Regions from separate parts of the Myceligenerans cantabricum genome, predicted to be linked through region 1. Evidence: riboswitches for the same ligand, from Rfam matches in the RefSeq annotation. Region 1 holds a riboswitch; the other holds the start of a gene.

What was found. Region 1 has a riboswitch for S-adenosylmethionine ahead of ACYU96_RS17475 (methylenetetrahydrofolate reductase). Riboswitches for the same ligand answer to the same signal wherever they lie in the genome.
Region 2: it holds a riboswitch for S-adenosylmethionine, as region 1 does, so the genes downstream of both, ACYU96_RS18220 (aminotransferase class V-fold PLP-dependent enzyme) here and ACYU96_RS17475 (methylenetetrahydrofolate reductase) in region 1, are expected to answer to the same signal.

The regions. Positions count from the first base shown of each region.
Region 1 covers NZ_BAAHAJ010000013.1:51,414-57,685, forward strand. The annotation lists gene metE (5-methyltetrahydropteroyltriglutamate--homocysteine S-methyltransferase) at 76-2,472, opposite strand; SAM riboswitch class I at 2,466-2,572, opposite strand; gene ACYU96_RS17475 (methylenetetrahydrofolate reductase) at 2,637-3,581, opposite strand; SAM riboswitch class I at 3,590-3,693, opposite strand; gene ACYU96_RS17480 (NYN domain-containing protein) at 3,912-5,099, shown strand; gene ACYU96_RS17485 (lysophospholipid acyltransferase family protein) at 5,182-5,823, shown strand; gene ACYU96_RS17490 (DNA-3-methyladenine glycosylase I) at 5,777-6,272, opposite strand, start outside.
Region 2 covers NZ_BAAHAJ010000013.1:234,340-240,611, reverse strand. The annotation lists gene ACYU96_RS18225 (membrane protein) at 182-922, opposite strand; gene ACYU96_RS18220 (aminotransferase class V-fold PLP-dependent enzyme) at 1,175-2,638, opposite strand; SAM riboswitch class IV at 2,670-2,785, opposite strand; gene ACYU96_RS18215 (rhodanese-like domain-containing protein) at 3,003-3,479, shown strand; gene ACYU96_RS18210 (O-succinylhomoserine sulfhydrylase) at 3,476-4,738, shown strand; gene ACYU96_RS18205 (MBL fold metallo-hydrolase) at 4,820-5,584, shown strand; gene ACYU96_RS18200 (GNAT family N-acetyltransferase) at 5,614-6,126, opposite strand; gene purQ (phosphoribosylformylglycinamidine synthase subunit PurQ) at 6,123-6,272, opposite strand, start outside.

The sequences.
Region 1 (6,272 bases):
ACCTACCTCACCTCGCCACGTCCTGCCCGCGCGATCTCTACGTCATCCTGTGGACGTGATGGCTGCCGGGGGGGGTCAGAGGGACGCGCGCACCTCGTGCGCCGCCGCGACCAGGTTGGTCAGCGATGCCTTCGTCTCCGGGTAGCCGCGGGTCTTCAGACCGCAGTCCGGGTTCACCCACAGCAGCCGCGGGTCGATCTCCGCCACGGCGAGCTTCAGCAGGTCGCAGACCTCGCCGTCGGACGGGACGCGCGGGCTGTGGATGTCCCACACCCCCGGGCCGATGCCGCGTGCGTACCCGGCCGAGGCGAGCCCCGGCACGATCTCCATGCGCGACCGCGCCGCCTCGACGGACGTGACGTCCGCGTCGAGGTCGTCGATCGCCCCGACGACGTCGCCGAACTCCGAGTAGCACAGGTGGGTGTGCACCTGCGTGGACGGCGCGGCGCCCGACGTCGTCAGCCGGAACGACCGCACCGACCAGTCGAGGTAGGCCGGCTGCGCCGCGGCGTCCAGCGGCAGCAGCTCACGCAGGGCGGCCTCGTCCACCTGCACGATGGCGATCCCGGCCGCCTCCAGATCGGTGACCTCGTCGCGCAGGGCGAGCGCGACCTGGTTCGCCGTGTCGGCCAGCGGCTGGTCGTCCCGCACGAACGACCAGGCCAGGATCGTGACCGGGCCGGTCAGCATGCCCTTGACCGGCTTCGTCGTGAGCGATGACGCGTACTGCGTCCACGGGACCGTGATCGGCTCCGGCCGGGACACGTCGCCCCACAGGATCGGCGGGCGCACGCAGCGCGACCCGTAGGACTGCACCCAGCCGTGCACGGTCGTCGCGAACCCGGCGAGCTGCTCGGCGAAGTACTGCACCATGTCGTTGCGCTCCGGCTCGCCGTGCACGAGCACGTCGAGGCCCAGCTCCTCCTGCAACGCGACGACCCGGGCGATCTCCGCGCGGATCCGCTCCTGGTAGTCGGCGTCGGGGAGGTCGCCGCGGGTCCAGGCGGCGCGGGTGGTGCGGATCTCCGTGGTCTGCGGGAACGAACCGATGGTCGTGGTCGGCAGGGGCGGCAGGTTCAGCCGGGTCCGCTGCGCGGCCGCCCGGTCGGCGTACGGCGCGCGCGCGAAGTCGCCGTCGGACAACCGTGCGAGCCGCTCCCGTACCTCGGCCACGACGACGCCGGCCGCGTCCGCCCGGCCCGTGACCGCCGCGGTCGCCTCGGCGAGCTGCGACGCCACCGCCTCGCGGCCCTCGTGCAGCCCGCGTGCGAGCGTGACCACCTCACCGACCTTCTGGTCGGCGAACGCCAGCCACCCGGCCAGCGCGGGGTCCAGCCGCGGCTCGTCCTCGACGTCGTGCGGCACGTGCAGCAGGGACGTGGACGTGCCGACGGCGATCGCTCCGGCGCCCGTCCCGCGCAGGGACCGCAGGAGGCCGAGGCGGGCGGCGAGGTCGGCGCGCCAGATGTTGTGACCGTCGATCACGCCCGCGACCAGGGTCTTCGACGCAAGGCCGGCGAGGCTGCCCGACGGCGCGGCGCCGCGCACCAGGTCCACCCCGATCGCCTCGACACTGGTCCCGGCGAGCAGCTCCAGCCCGTCGCCGGACTCGCGCCGCAGGTCGCCGAACGGCGCCGCGACAAGGATCTGCGGGCGCTCCGCCCCGGCGGCCGGGGCGGTGAGGGTGGCGTACGCCCGGAGAACGGCGTCGGACACCTGGTCGAACGGGACGCCGATCAGGTCGCTGACGAGCGCGGGCTCGTCGAGCTGCACCCATGGCGCACCGGCGGCGGCCAGCGCGGCGAGCAGGTCGCGGTAGGCGGCGACGACGTCGTCCAGCCGGTCGAGCGGGGAGAAGTTCTCCGGCGAGCCGTCCTCCGGCTTGCTGAGCAGCAGGTACGTCACCGGGCCGACGACGACCGGGCGCGTGACGACGGGCGCGCCGCCGTCGGTCGGGCGGGCCGCCTCGGTGAACTCGCGGACGATCCGGTCGTCGGCGAAGCCGATCGGCGTCTCCGGCCCGATCTCGGGCACGAGGTAGTGGTAGTTCGTGTCGAACCACTTGGTCAGCTCGAGGGGCGGCTGATCGCTCGTCCCCCGCGCCAGCGCGAAGTACACCTCACCGGACACCCCCCGGGCCCCGGACGCCGAGGCAGCGGGTTCCGCCGCGGAGAAGCTGCCCGCGGTCTGGAAACGGGACGGGACCGCACCCAGGGTGGTCGTGATGTCCAGGACCTGGTCGTAGCGGGAGAAAGAGTTCGGGACCGCGCCCGCGGCCGGGTCCAGACCCAGGTCCACCAGGCGGCGCACCGTGGCGAGGCGCAGGTCGTGGGACGTCCGCTCCAGGTCGTCCGCCGTCGTCGTACCCGCCCAGTACGACTCCAGAGCACGTTTGAGCTCGCGCCGCCGCCCGATCCGGGGGTAGCCGAGCACCGTGGCACGCGGGAAGTCAGGCAGGGTCTTGTCAGTCATCTGAGCTCCATCGCACCTGGCTTTGAGCACCGTGCCCCCGGGACGGGGGTGGTTGCTGCGGCGTCGTCGAGCCAGGTCTCTCGGCCGCTCTGGATGGGTGAACATGCCTCCGGGGAGGCGGGACCTCGGCGTGGTCGCGGGACCGTCAGGCGCCCGCGCGACCGTCAGGCAGAGGCGGTCGTGAGGCCCACGCCGGACAGCAGGTCCAGCGCGGGGCGGTGCTTGTTGAACGTGTACACGTGGATGCCGGGTGCGCCGGATTGGAGGACCGCCTCGGCGAGGCGCACCGAGCGTTCGGTGCCGAGGGCGTGCTGGGCCTCGGTGTCGGGCGAGCCGTCGTCGAGCCGCAGCCCGTCGAGCCGCGCGAGCAGGTCGGGCGGCGGCACGACGCCGGTCAGCTCCTCCACGCGCCGCAGGCGGCGCGGATCGGTGGCGGGAATGATCCCCGCCAGGATCGGGATCGTGACGCCGGCCCTCCGTGCCGCCTCCACGAAACCCGTGTACGAATCGGCCTCGTAGAACAGCTGCGTGATCGCGAAGGACGCGCCCGCCTCCTGCTTCTCCAGCAGGCGGGCCACCTCCTGCTGCCGCGTGGTGCCGGCGTCGGCGTTGCCGTTCGGGAACGTCGCCACCGCGATGGTGAGCGGTTTGGCCGCACCTCGCATCGCCGTCGCCGGGCTCGCGGCGCAGCGCTGCTCCTCGATGTCCCGCAGGAGACGGACGAGCTCGATGCTGGAGTGCACGCCGTCGTCCGGGGGACGCCAGTCGGGCTGGTCCTTGGGTGGGTCGCCGCGCAGGGCGAGGAAGGTGCGGACGCCGGCGTCGAAGAAGTCGCCGATCACCTCGGACACGTCCTCACGGGACGCGCCGACGCAGGTCAGGTGGGCTACCGGCAGCACGGGGGTGCCCTCCAGCAGCTTGCTCACGACGTCGCGCGCGGTGGCGCGGTCGCCGCCGCCCGCGCCGTAGGTGACGGAGATGAAGTCGGGCTGCGTCGCGACGAGCCGCCGCGCGGTCTCCCAGAACTTCGGCGCGCGGTGGGGGCGACGCGGCGGCATGAGCTCGAAGGAGATCGTCGGCCGGCTCGGGTGCGGCGTCTCGACAGTCATGGATGATGCTCCCATCGCGCCTGGCGTTAGCACCTTGTCCGGACGCCGGGTGCGGCGTGGCAGGTTGCTGCGGTGTCGACGAGCCAGGACTCTCGACCGCTCTTGATGGACGGCCTTCATCGTCACACATGCCCGCGATGCGATCCGAATTGTGCTCACTTGCTGAGACATCCGGTCCGGCGGGGCGGTTCGCCGCGGAGCGCGGGTGGTGGGCGGCGGGGCCGGGTCGAGGTCACGGGCAGGTCTGGCCGGGTGTCGTGCGCGGGGGTCGGACCGTCGTCACACCTCGGCGCAGCGGCAATGTCAGCGGTAGCCCGTAGGGTGGTTGTCATGGACAACGAAGAGCGCCTCGCAGTCTTCATCGACTACGAGAACCTGGCGCTCGGCGCCCGGGAGCACCTGGGCGGCATGCAGTTCGACTTCGGCCCCATCGCCGATGCGCTCGCCGTGCGCGGGCGGGTCGTGGTGCGCCGCGCGTACGCGGACTGGTCGTACTTCGACGAGGACCGCCGCGCGCTGACGCGGCACCAGGTCGAACTGATCGAGATGCCGCAACGCATGGGTGCCTCCCGGAAGAACGCCGCGGACATCAAGATGGTCGTGGACACCATCGAGATGGCCTTCGAGCGCGACTACATCTCCACGTTCGTCATGTGCACGGGCGACAGCGACTTCTCCCCGCTGGTCCACAAGCTCCGCGAGCTGAACAAGCGCGTCATCGGGGTGGGCGTGGAGAAGTCCACGTCCCGCCTGCTGCCGGCCGCCTGCGACGAGTTCCTCTTCTACGACCGCCTGGAGGGCGTCGACGTCCCGGACGAGGACCATGCGCCGAAGGCGCCCAAGTCCCGTGCCCGGCGGCGGCCCCCGGCCGGGTCCGCCACGAGCGCACAGCCCGCGGACAGCCCGAAGCAGGAGGTCGCCGAGACGGGGAAGGTCACCGCGACGTCGTCGGCCAAGAAGCGGAAGGCCAAGGAGACGCCCCCGCCGGAGCCCGCCGAGCCGGCAGCCGGCCCGGAGGACGACAGCGACGACGAGCCGACCACCGAGTCGCCCACCATGGAGGTGCGGGTGGCGCAGACGCTCAAGGACATGCAGGCGTCGTCGTCCGACTCCGTGACCGCTTCGATGCTCAAGCGGACCCTGGTGCGGAAGGACCCGACGTTCAGCGAGTCCGACTACGGGTTCCGGACGTTCGGCGAGTTCCTGCGGTTCCTGGCGGACCGGGAGTTCGTGGTGCTGTCCGACGGGCCCTCGAAGGGGGACCCCGAGATCTCCCTCCCCGAGGCGGGGGACGCCGACGACGCGTTCACGCTGCTGCGGTCCGTGGTGCAGGGGGCGGGTGGGAACGCCGTGCTGTCCGGCCTGAAGAACGCGGTGCGCAAGGAACGGCCGGACTTCTCCGAGAAGGCGCTCGGCTACCGGGGGTTCCTGCAGTTCGCGAAGGCCGCGCAGGTGGCCGGCGCGGTCGACCTGGCCTGGGACGACGACGCGGACGACTACCTGGTGACCGCACGCTGACGAGGCCTGGACGGAGTGTTGCCGGCTGTTGACGGGATCGCCCGATGTCTGGGGATCCGGGTCCGCAGGGCACAATGTGGTCGTGACGTACCGGGTACTGAAACTCATCCTGTCGATCGCGGCGTTGGTGCTGCTGCGCCCGCGCGTGACCGGGCTCGAGAACATCCCGCGTCGTGGGCCGGTCATCATCGCGAGCAACCACCTGTCGTTCATCGACTCGCTCCTCATCCCGATCACCACGCCCCGGCACGTGACCTTCCTGGCGAAGAAGGAGTACTGGACGGGGAAAGGGCTCAAGGGTGCGCTGTCCCGGTGGTTCTTCACGAAGATGGGGAACATCCCGGTGGACCGCGACGACCCGCGCGCCGGCCAGCGGTCGCTGGACGACGCGCTCGACGTGCTCCAGCGCGGCGGGGCCTTCGGGATCTACCCGGAGGGGACGCGGTCCCGGGACGGCAAGCTGCACAAGGGGCACACCGGCGCGGCCTGGCTGGCGCTCCACGGGAAGGCACTGGTGATCCCGGTGGGGTTGCGGGGGACCGACAAGGTGAAGCCGATCGGCAAGATGCCGCGGCTGGGCCGGGTGGAGGTGCACTTCGGGACGCCGATCGACCCGTCGCGCCAGATCGAGGCAGGGACGAAGCCCGCGAAGGCGCGGCGCGAGCTCACCGAAGAGGTCATGACGTCGATCCAGAAGCTGAGCGGGCAGGAGCGGGCGGACTGACGGCAGCGGGGCCGGCGGCTCGCTCGACCACCACCGGGCAGGTCGCCAGGTGATCGTCCACGAGGCCGCAGGCCTGCATGGCGGCGTACATCGTCGTCGGGCCGACGAAGCGGAAGCCCTCCTTCTTCAGGGCCTTGCTCAGCGCCTTCGACTCCGCGGTCTGGGACGGGACGTCCGTCCACCGGGGCGGGCGCTCGCGGGCGCCGTCGGGCGCGAACGACCAGAACAGCTCGTCGAGGGTGCGGCCATCGGCGTGCAGCGCGACGAGCGCCTTCGCGTTCGCCACCGTCGCCTCGATCTTCATCCGGTTCCGGATGATGCGGGCATCGGTGAGCAGCCGCTCCACGTCCTGCTCGGCGAACGCGGCGACCGCTACGGGATCGAATGCGCGGAACACCTCGCGGAACGCAGGGCGTTTGCGCAGCACGGTGATCCATGACAGCCCCGAC
Region 2 (6,272 bases), 180 kb from region 1:
AAGTGGATGCACCGAGGATGCGGCGAGGATACGCCCCGGCGGGTTACCGCCACGATATTCGATCCGCGCGCGCGTGGGTTCCGCCGCGCCGTGCCCGTGGTGCGGTGCCGGCACAGGCCACGGGCCCCGTACTCCGTCCGCGGAGTACGGGGCCCGTCGTGCGCCAGGACCGACGAGTGCGTCAGCCGTTGGCGGGCGGCGGGGCGGTCGTGCCGCCCGCGGGCGGCGGCTGCACCTCGCCCTGGCCGCCGTGCGCACCGATCTGGCCGGTCGACTCGGAGAGCGCGGCGAGCCACTCCTCCCACCTGGCCCGCATCGGGCCGATGAGACCGCCGCCGACGCCGACGATCAGGATCCCCGCGATGGTCACCAGGACCGCCGTCAGCACCGCCGTCGTCACGGACACCGCGATGCCGACCTGGTTCAGGGCGGCGACGATCCCCAGGAACAGGATCCCGACCGAGGCGGCCTTCGCGACCAGCGGGCCGTACGAGACGCCGCCCATGGTCGACGTGAGCAGGTCCTTCACCGCGTTCGCGATCGCTCCGGCGACCACGACGATGACGATCGCGACCACGAGCTGCGGCAGCCAGCCGACGATCTCGTTGACGATCTGGCTCACCGGGTTGGTCGGCCCGAACGCGCTGAGCGCGAGCTGCAGGACGATGAGCAGGATGAAGTAGTAGATGATCTTCGTCAGCAGCGTGATGGGCTCGACCCCGGACCCGGCGAGCAACCGCCCGGCACCGGCCCGGTCGAGCAGCTTCGTGAAGCCGACGCGGTTCAGGATCATGCCGACGAACCTGGCGATCGCCTTGGCGATGAGCCAGCCGACGAAGAATATGACAAGGAACACGAGAAGCTTCGGGACGAAGCTTGCGACCGAGCTCCACGCACTGGTCAGACCTGATGTCCAGTCCATGATTTCCCCTCTCCCCCTGTGAGATGTCTCGTCGTGCCGGGGTATGTCATCCCCGGACACTTCCGGCACGCGACGAACGTAGCCCGCTGGTGGGCATCACGCGCGCGCAGAAAAGACGGTGAAGGGCAATCAAGTACGCATCACTGCAGGTCAGAAAGATTCTGAGGAGATTTCACCCGGCAGCGGGCGCATTTCCGTTCTTCTGGTTTCTTCTGGAACTACAAGACATTTCGCAGAGTGTAGATCCGCAGGTCAGGCGTCGTCCGGCAGGCATCCGACGGCGTCCGCCAGATAGCCCGCGGCGGCCGTGGCGAGGAGCCCGGCCAGCCCGGAGCCCTCCGGCACCGGCCGCGGGTCGTCGACCACGACCCAGAGCCCGTCGACGACGTCGTACCGCGCCTGCGGGCCGTCGGCGACGAGTGCCCCCACGGCGGCGACCAGCCGCTCCACCTCCTCGCCGGCGGTGCCGACCCCGATGGAGGCGCGCACGGCGCCGGCGTCGAACCCGAGCCGCCCGAGCAGCGGGTGCGCGCAGAACCGGCCGTCGCGCACGCCGATGCCGTGCTCGGCGGACAGGTACGCGGCGACCAGGCCCGGGTCGTAGCCGGTGACGGTGAAGGTCACCACGCCGACCGGGTCCTCGGCGTCGTCCCACACCCGGACCACGGACACCTTGTCGATCGCCTCCAGGCCCGCCACGAGCCGGCGGCGCAACGCACCCTCGTGCGCCCGGACCTCGGCCGGGTCGAGCGTGGCGAGCGCCTCGCAGGCCGCGGCCAGCGCGACGGCACCGATCACGTTCGGGGAGCCGGCCTCGTGCCGGGCGGGGCCCTCGTGCCAGTCGGTCCCCGCGGTGCGCACGCGCCGGACGGCGCCGCCGCCCGCGAGGTACGGCGAGCCGGAGTCGAGCCAGTCGCGGCGGCCGACGAGGACGCCGGAACCGTAGGGCGCGTACGTCTTGTGACCGGAGAAGGCGAGGTAGTCGACGCCGGTGTCGGCGAGGGAGATGCGGCGGTGCGGGACGAGCTGGGCGCCGTCGAGCACGATGCGCGCACCCTGCTCGTGGGCGGCGGAGACGAGCTCGGCGAGCGGGAGGGACTCCCCGGTCACGTTGGACGCACCGGTGACGGCGAGCAGGGCGTACGGCTCTCCGGCCGCGGCGCCGTCGGCCAGCTCCTCACGCAGCCGCGCGAGCGTGGCGGCGACCGTCGTGGCGCCCGTGAGCACGGTGGCGTCGGCGCCCCGCTGCCAGGGCAGGAGGTTCGCGTGGTGCTCGACGTCGAGCACGAGCACGCTGCCCGGGGCTCCGGTGGCCGGGTCGGCGGGGACACAGCCGGCCAGGAGGTTGAGCGAGTCGGTGGTGTTGCGCGTGACGAGCGTCAGGTCGTCCTCGCGCGCTCCGACGAAGTCACCGATCGACCGGCGGGACGCCTCGTACAGGGCGGTCGATACCTGGGACAGGTAGCCCGCTCCCCGGTGCACGCTGGCGTACAGCGGCAGGGTCTGCGCGACGCGCCGCGCGACGGAGTCGAGGGCGGGCGCGGAGGCCGCGACGTCGAGGTTCGCGTACGGGACCCGCCGCCCGTCGACGAGCGGGGCCAGCGTGTCGTGCCCGACGACGGGCAGGAGCGGGGCGACGCCGCCGACACCGGCTTCCCCGTGGGCCTGCCCGGACGCGCGAGCGGGCGTGGTCGTGGTGTCGGTCGTGGCCGTCATGGCGTCCTCCAGCGTTTCCTGGGGGAGTCGTTCCCCGCGCTTGCCGCGAACGGTGTCGAACGCGACCAGGTCGTCACCCGGGGCACCCCACCGCGGTAGGAGGGTTGCCGGCCAGCGAGCCGGGGCTTGTCGCTGGCGCTCATGACCTGGCGACATCCTGCGGTCCGCACGGGGACGCGTCAACGGGTGTCCATATTTTGGTCTCACTGTGTGATCGGCCGGTTCGAGTGACGTACGATCACGTCGACCATCCCGAGCGGGCGAGTGACGTGGCACGTCGACCCCGCAGCAACCCGCGGGCCCTCGCGCGTCAGCGCGAGTCCCGGACCAGGGTGCTCACGCCACGACCGATGGGAGGACTGCCATGAGCAACCCCGAACCTGGCGCCGCCGCGAGCTCCGGTCCGCAGCCGGACGCACGCCCCGCCGCCGGCTACGCCGGAGACATCGACCCGCAGCAGGCCTGGGAGCTCCTGGACAGCGAGCCGGACGCCGTCCTGGTGGACGTGCGCACCGAGGGCGAGTGGCGGACCATCGGCGTCCCCGACGCGGGCTCGCTCGGCAAGCAGGTCGTGTTCGCCGAGTGGGTGCACGCCGACGGCCGCCCCAACCCCGGGTTCCTGGAGGAGCTGAAGGCCGGCGTCGGCGGCGGTGCCCCCGTCGTGTTCCTCTGCCGGTCCGGACAGCGGTCGATCGGCGCCGCGCGGCTCGCCACCAGCGCGGGCATCGCGCCGTCGTACAACGTGCTCGAGGGCTTCGAGGGCCCGGCGGGACCTGACGGCGTCCGCGACCACAACGGCTGGAAGGTCCGTGACCTGCCATGGAAGGACGCCGACGCGTGACGAGGACCGGCGCCTTCCCGCCCGGCGCGGTCCCCGGCGGCTCCGGGCGCAGGCCGCTGCCCGCCACCGCGCGGCCCAGCACGCTCGCCGTGCGCGGCGGGCACGCGCGCACCGACTTCCAGGAGACCAGCGAGGCGGTCTTCCTCACGCAGGGCTACGTGTACGACAGCGCCGCGGACGCCGAGGCCGCGTTCGCCGGCGACCTCGACCGGTTCGTCTACTCCCGCTACGGCAACCCCACGGTGCACACCTTCGAGGAGCGCCTGCGCGTCCTGGAGGGCGCGGAGGCCTGCTACGCGACGGCGACCGGGATGTCTGCGGTGTTCACCGCGCTGGCGGCGCTGGTGGAGTCGGGGTCGCGGATCGTCACCGCACGGGCGCTGTTCGGGTCGAGCGTGGTGATCTTCGACGAGATCCTCGCCAAGTGGGGCGTGCGCACCGACTACGTGGACGGCCACGAGCTGTCCCAGTGGGAGGAGGCGCTGTCGACGCCGGCGGACGTCGTGTTCTTCGAGACGCCGTCGAACCCCATGCAGGACATCGTCGACGTGCGCGCCGTGGTCGGCCTCGCCCGCCGCGCCGGCGCGACCGTGGTGCTCGACAACGTGTTCGCGACGCCGCTGCTGCAGCGGCCGCTGGAGCTCGGGGCCGACGTCGTGGTCTACTCCGCGACCAAGCACATCGACGGGCAGGGGCGGGTGCTCGGCGGCGCGATCCTCGGGACCGAGGAGTTCATCACCGGCCCGGTGCAGACGCTGATCCGCAACACCGGGCCGTCGCTGTCGCCGTTCAACGCGTGGACGCTCCTCAAGGGGCTGGAGACGCTGCCGGTGCGCGTCGCGGCGCAGACCGCGGCGGCGCTGGAGGTCGCACAGGCGCTCGAGGGGTTCGACGACGTCACCGGGGTGCGGTACCCGTTCCTCGACTCGCACCCGCAGACCGAGCTGGCGAGGTCGCAGATGTCGGCCGGCGGGACCGTGGTGACGTTCGACCTGGCGGTCCCCCCGGGGACCGACGCCGACGGTGCGAAGAAGCGCACGTTCACCTTCCTCGACGCACTACGCATCATCGACATCTCGAACAACCTCGGCGACGCGAAGTCCATGGTCACGCACCCCGCGACGACGACCCACCGCAAGCTGGGCGCGGAAGGCCGCGCGGCGGTGGGCATCTCCGGGACGACCGTCCGCCTCTCGGTGGGCCTGGAGGACACCCGGGACCTCGTCGACGACGTCGCCCAGGCCCTCGCCGCAGGCTGACGCCGGCCGCGAGGCGGAGGCGGCGTACGGAGCCGGGGCGCGTAGCGTGGGGGTGTGAGGACCGTGACGCCGTTCGTGTCGATGCTGCGCGCCGACAACCCGGGACCGATGACGCTCGACGGGACCCGGTCCTACGTGCTGCGGGCGCCCGGGGCGGAGCGCTGCGTGGTGGTCGATCCGGGCCCGGACCTGGACGGCCACCTCGACGCGCTGGCCGCGGCCGGGCCGGTCGAGCTCGTGCTGGTCACGCACCGGCACCCGGACCACACCGCCGGGTCGGCCGCCCTGCGAGAGCGGACGGGGGCACCGGTGCGGGCCCGGGACCCCGAGTTCTGTCTCGGCGGGGAGCCGCTGCACGGGGGCGAGCTCCTGCGGGCGGCAGGGCTGCGGATCGAGGTGCTGGCGACGCCCGGGCACACGGGGGACTCGGTGTCGTTCGTGGTCGGCGGACCGGGTGCGGAGACCGTCGTGCTCACCGGGGACACCGTGCTCGGCCAGGGGACCTCGGTCATCGCCGGGCCGGACGGCTCGCTGCGGGACTATCTCGAGAGCCTCGACACGCTCGACTCCGTGGGGGCGGAGACGCTCGGGCTGCCCGCGCACGGCGAGCCGATCCCGGACCTCGCGGCGGCGGTGCGGATGTATCGCGCGCACCGGATCGAGCGCCTGGAACAGGTGCGAGGCGCGCTGGCCCAGCTCGGGGTGCCCGGCGACGGCCACGGCGCGGAGCTGTCCGAGCTGGCGGACGCCGTCGTGGGGATCGTCTACGCCGACGTCGACCCGAGCGTGCTCGGCGCGGCCCGGCAGAGCGTCACGGCACAGCTGCACTATCTGCGCGGGGACTAGCGGCGCGAGCGGGCCCTGATGCGGTGGGCTCAGAGGTCCTTGCCGTAGCAGCGCTGCTTCTCGTCGGCCGCGAACCTCCCGTAGTCCGGGATCCGCCCGTAGCCGAGCTTCTGGTAGAGCGCGATCGCCTCGGGCTGTGCCGTGCCCGTCTCCAGGACGAGCCGCGCCAGACCCGCGTCGCGGGCACCCCGTTCGAGCTCGTCCATGATGCGCACGGACAGGCCCTGGCGCCGGAAGCCGGGCGCGACGAAGACGCGCTTGACCTCTCCGGTCGCGGGCGGGTGCACGCCGCCGACGTAGTCGTCGGCCCCGGACGCGTCGCGGACGCTGCCGCCCGCGGCGACGGCACCGTCGACCCGCAGCACCACCGTCACGGCGATCGTGGCGGGGTCGATGTACTCCTTGGCGTCCTCGTCACCACCGTAGCGCTCGCCGAGCTCGGCGACCGCCGCGAGGCGCAGCGCGACCGCGTCCTCGTGCTCGAACGGCACCCGCTCGACCGCGACCTGCGCGACAGCGGCGTCGCGTGTCCCGGTCGTCACGCCCCGACCAGCGACGTCAGAACCGAACGGAAGAACTGCAGGCCGTCGGTCCCCCCGCGCGGACCGCTCTCGCCGGCCGGGCCGAAGCCGGGCTCGACGGCGTGCTCCGGGTGCGGCATCAGCCCCACCACGTTGCCCTCCTCGTT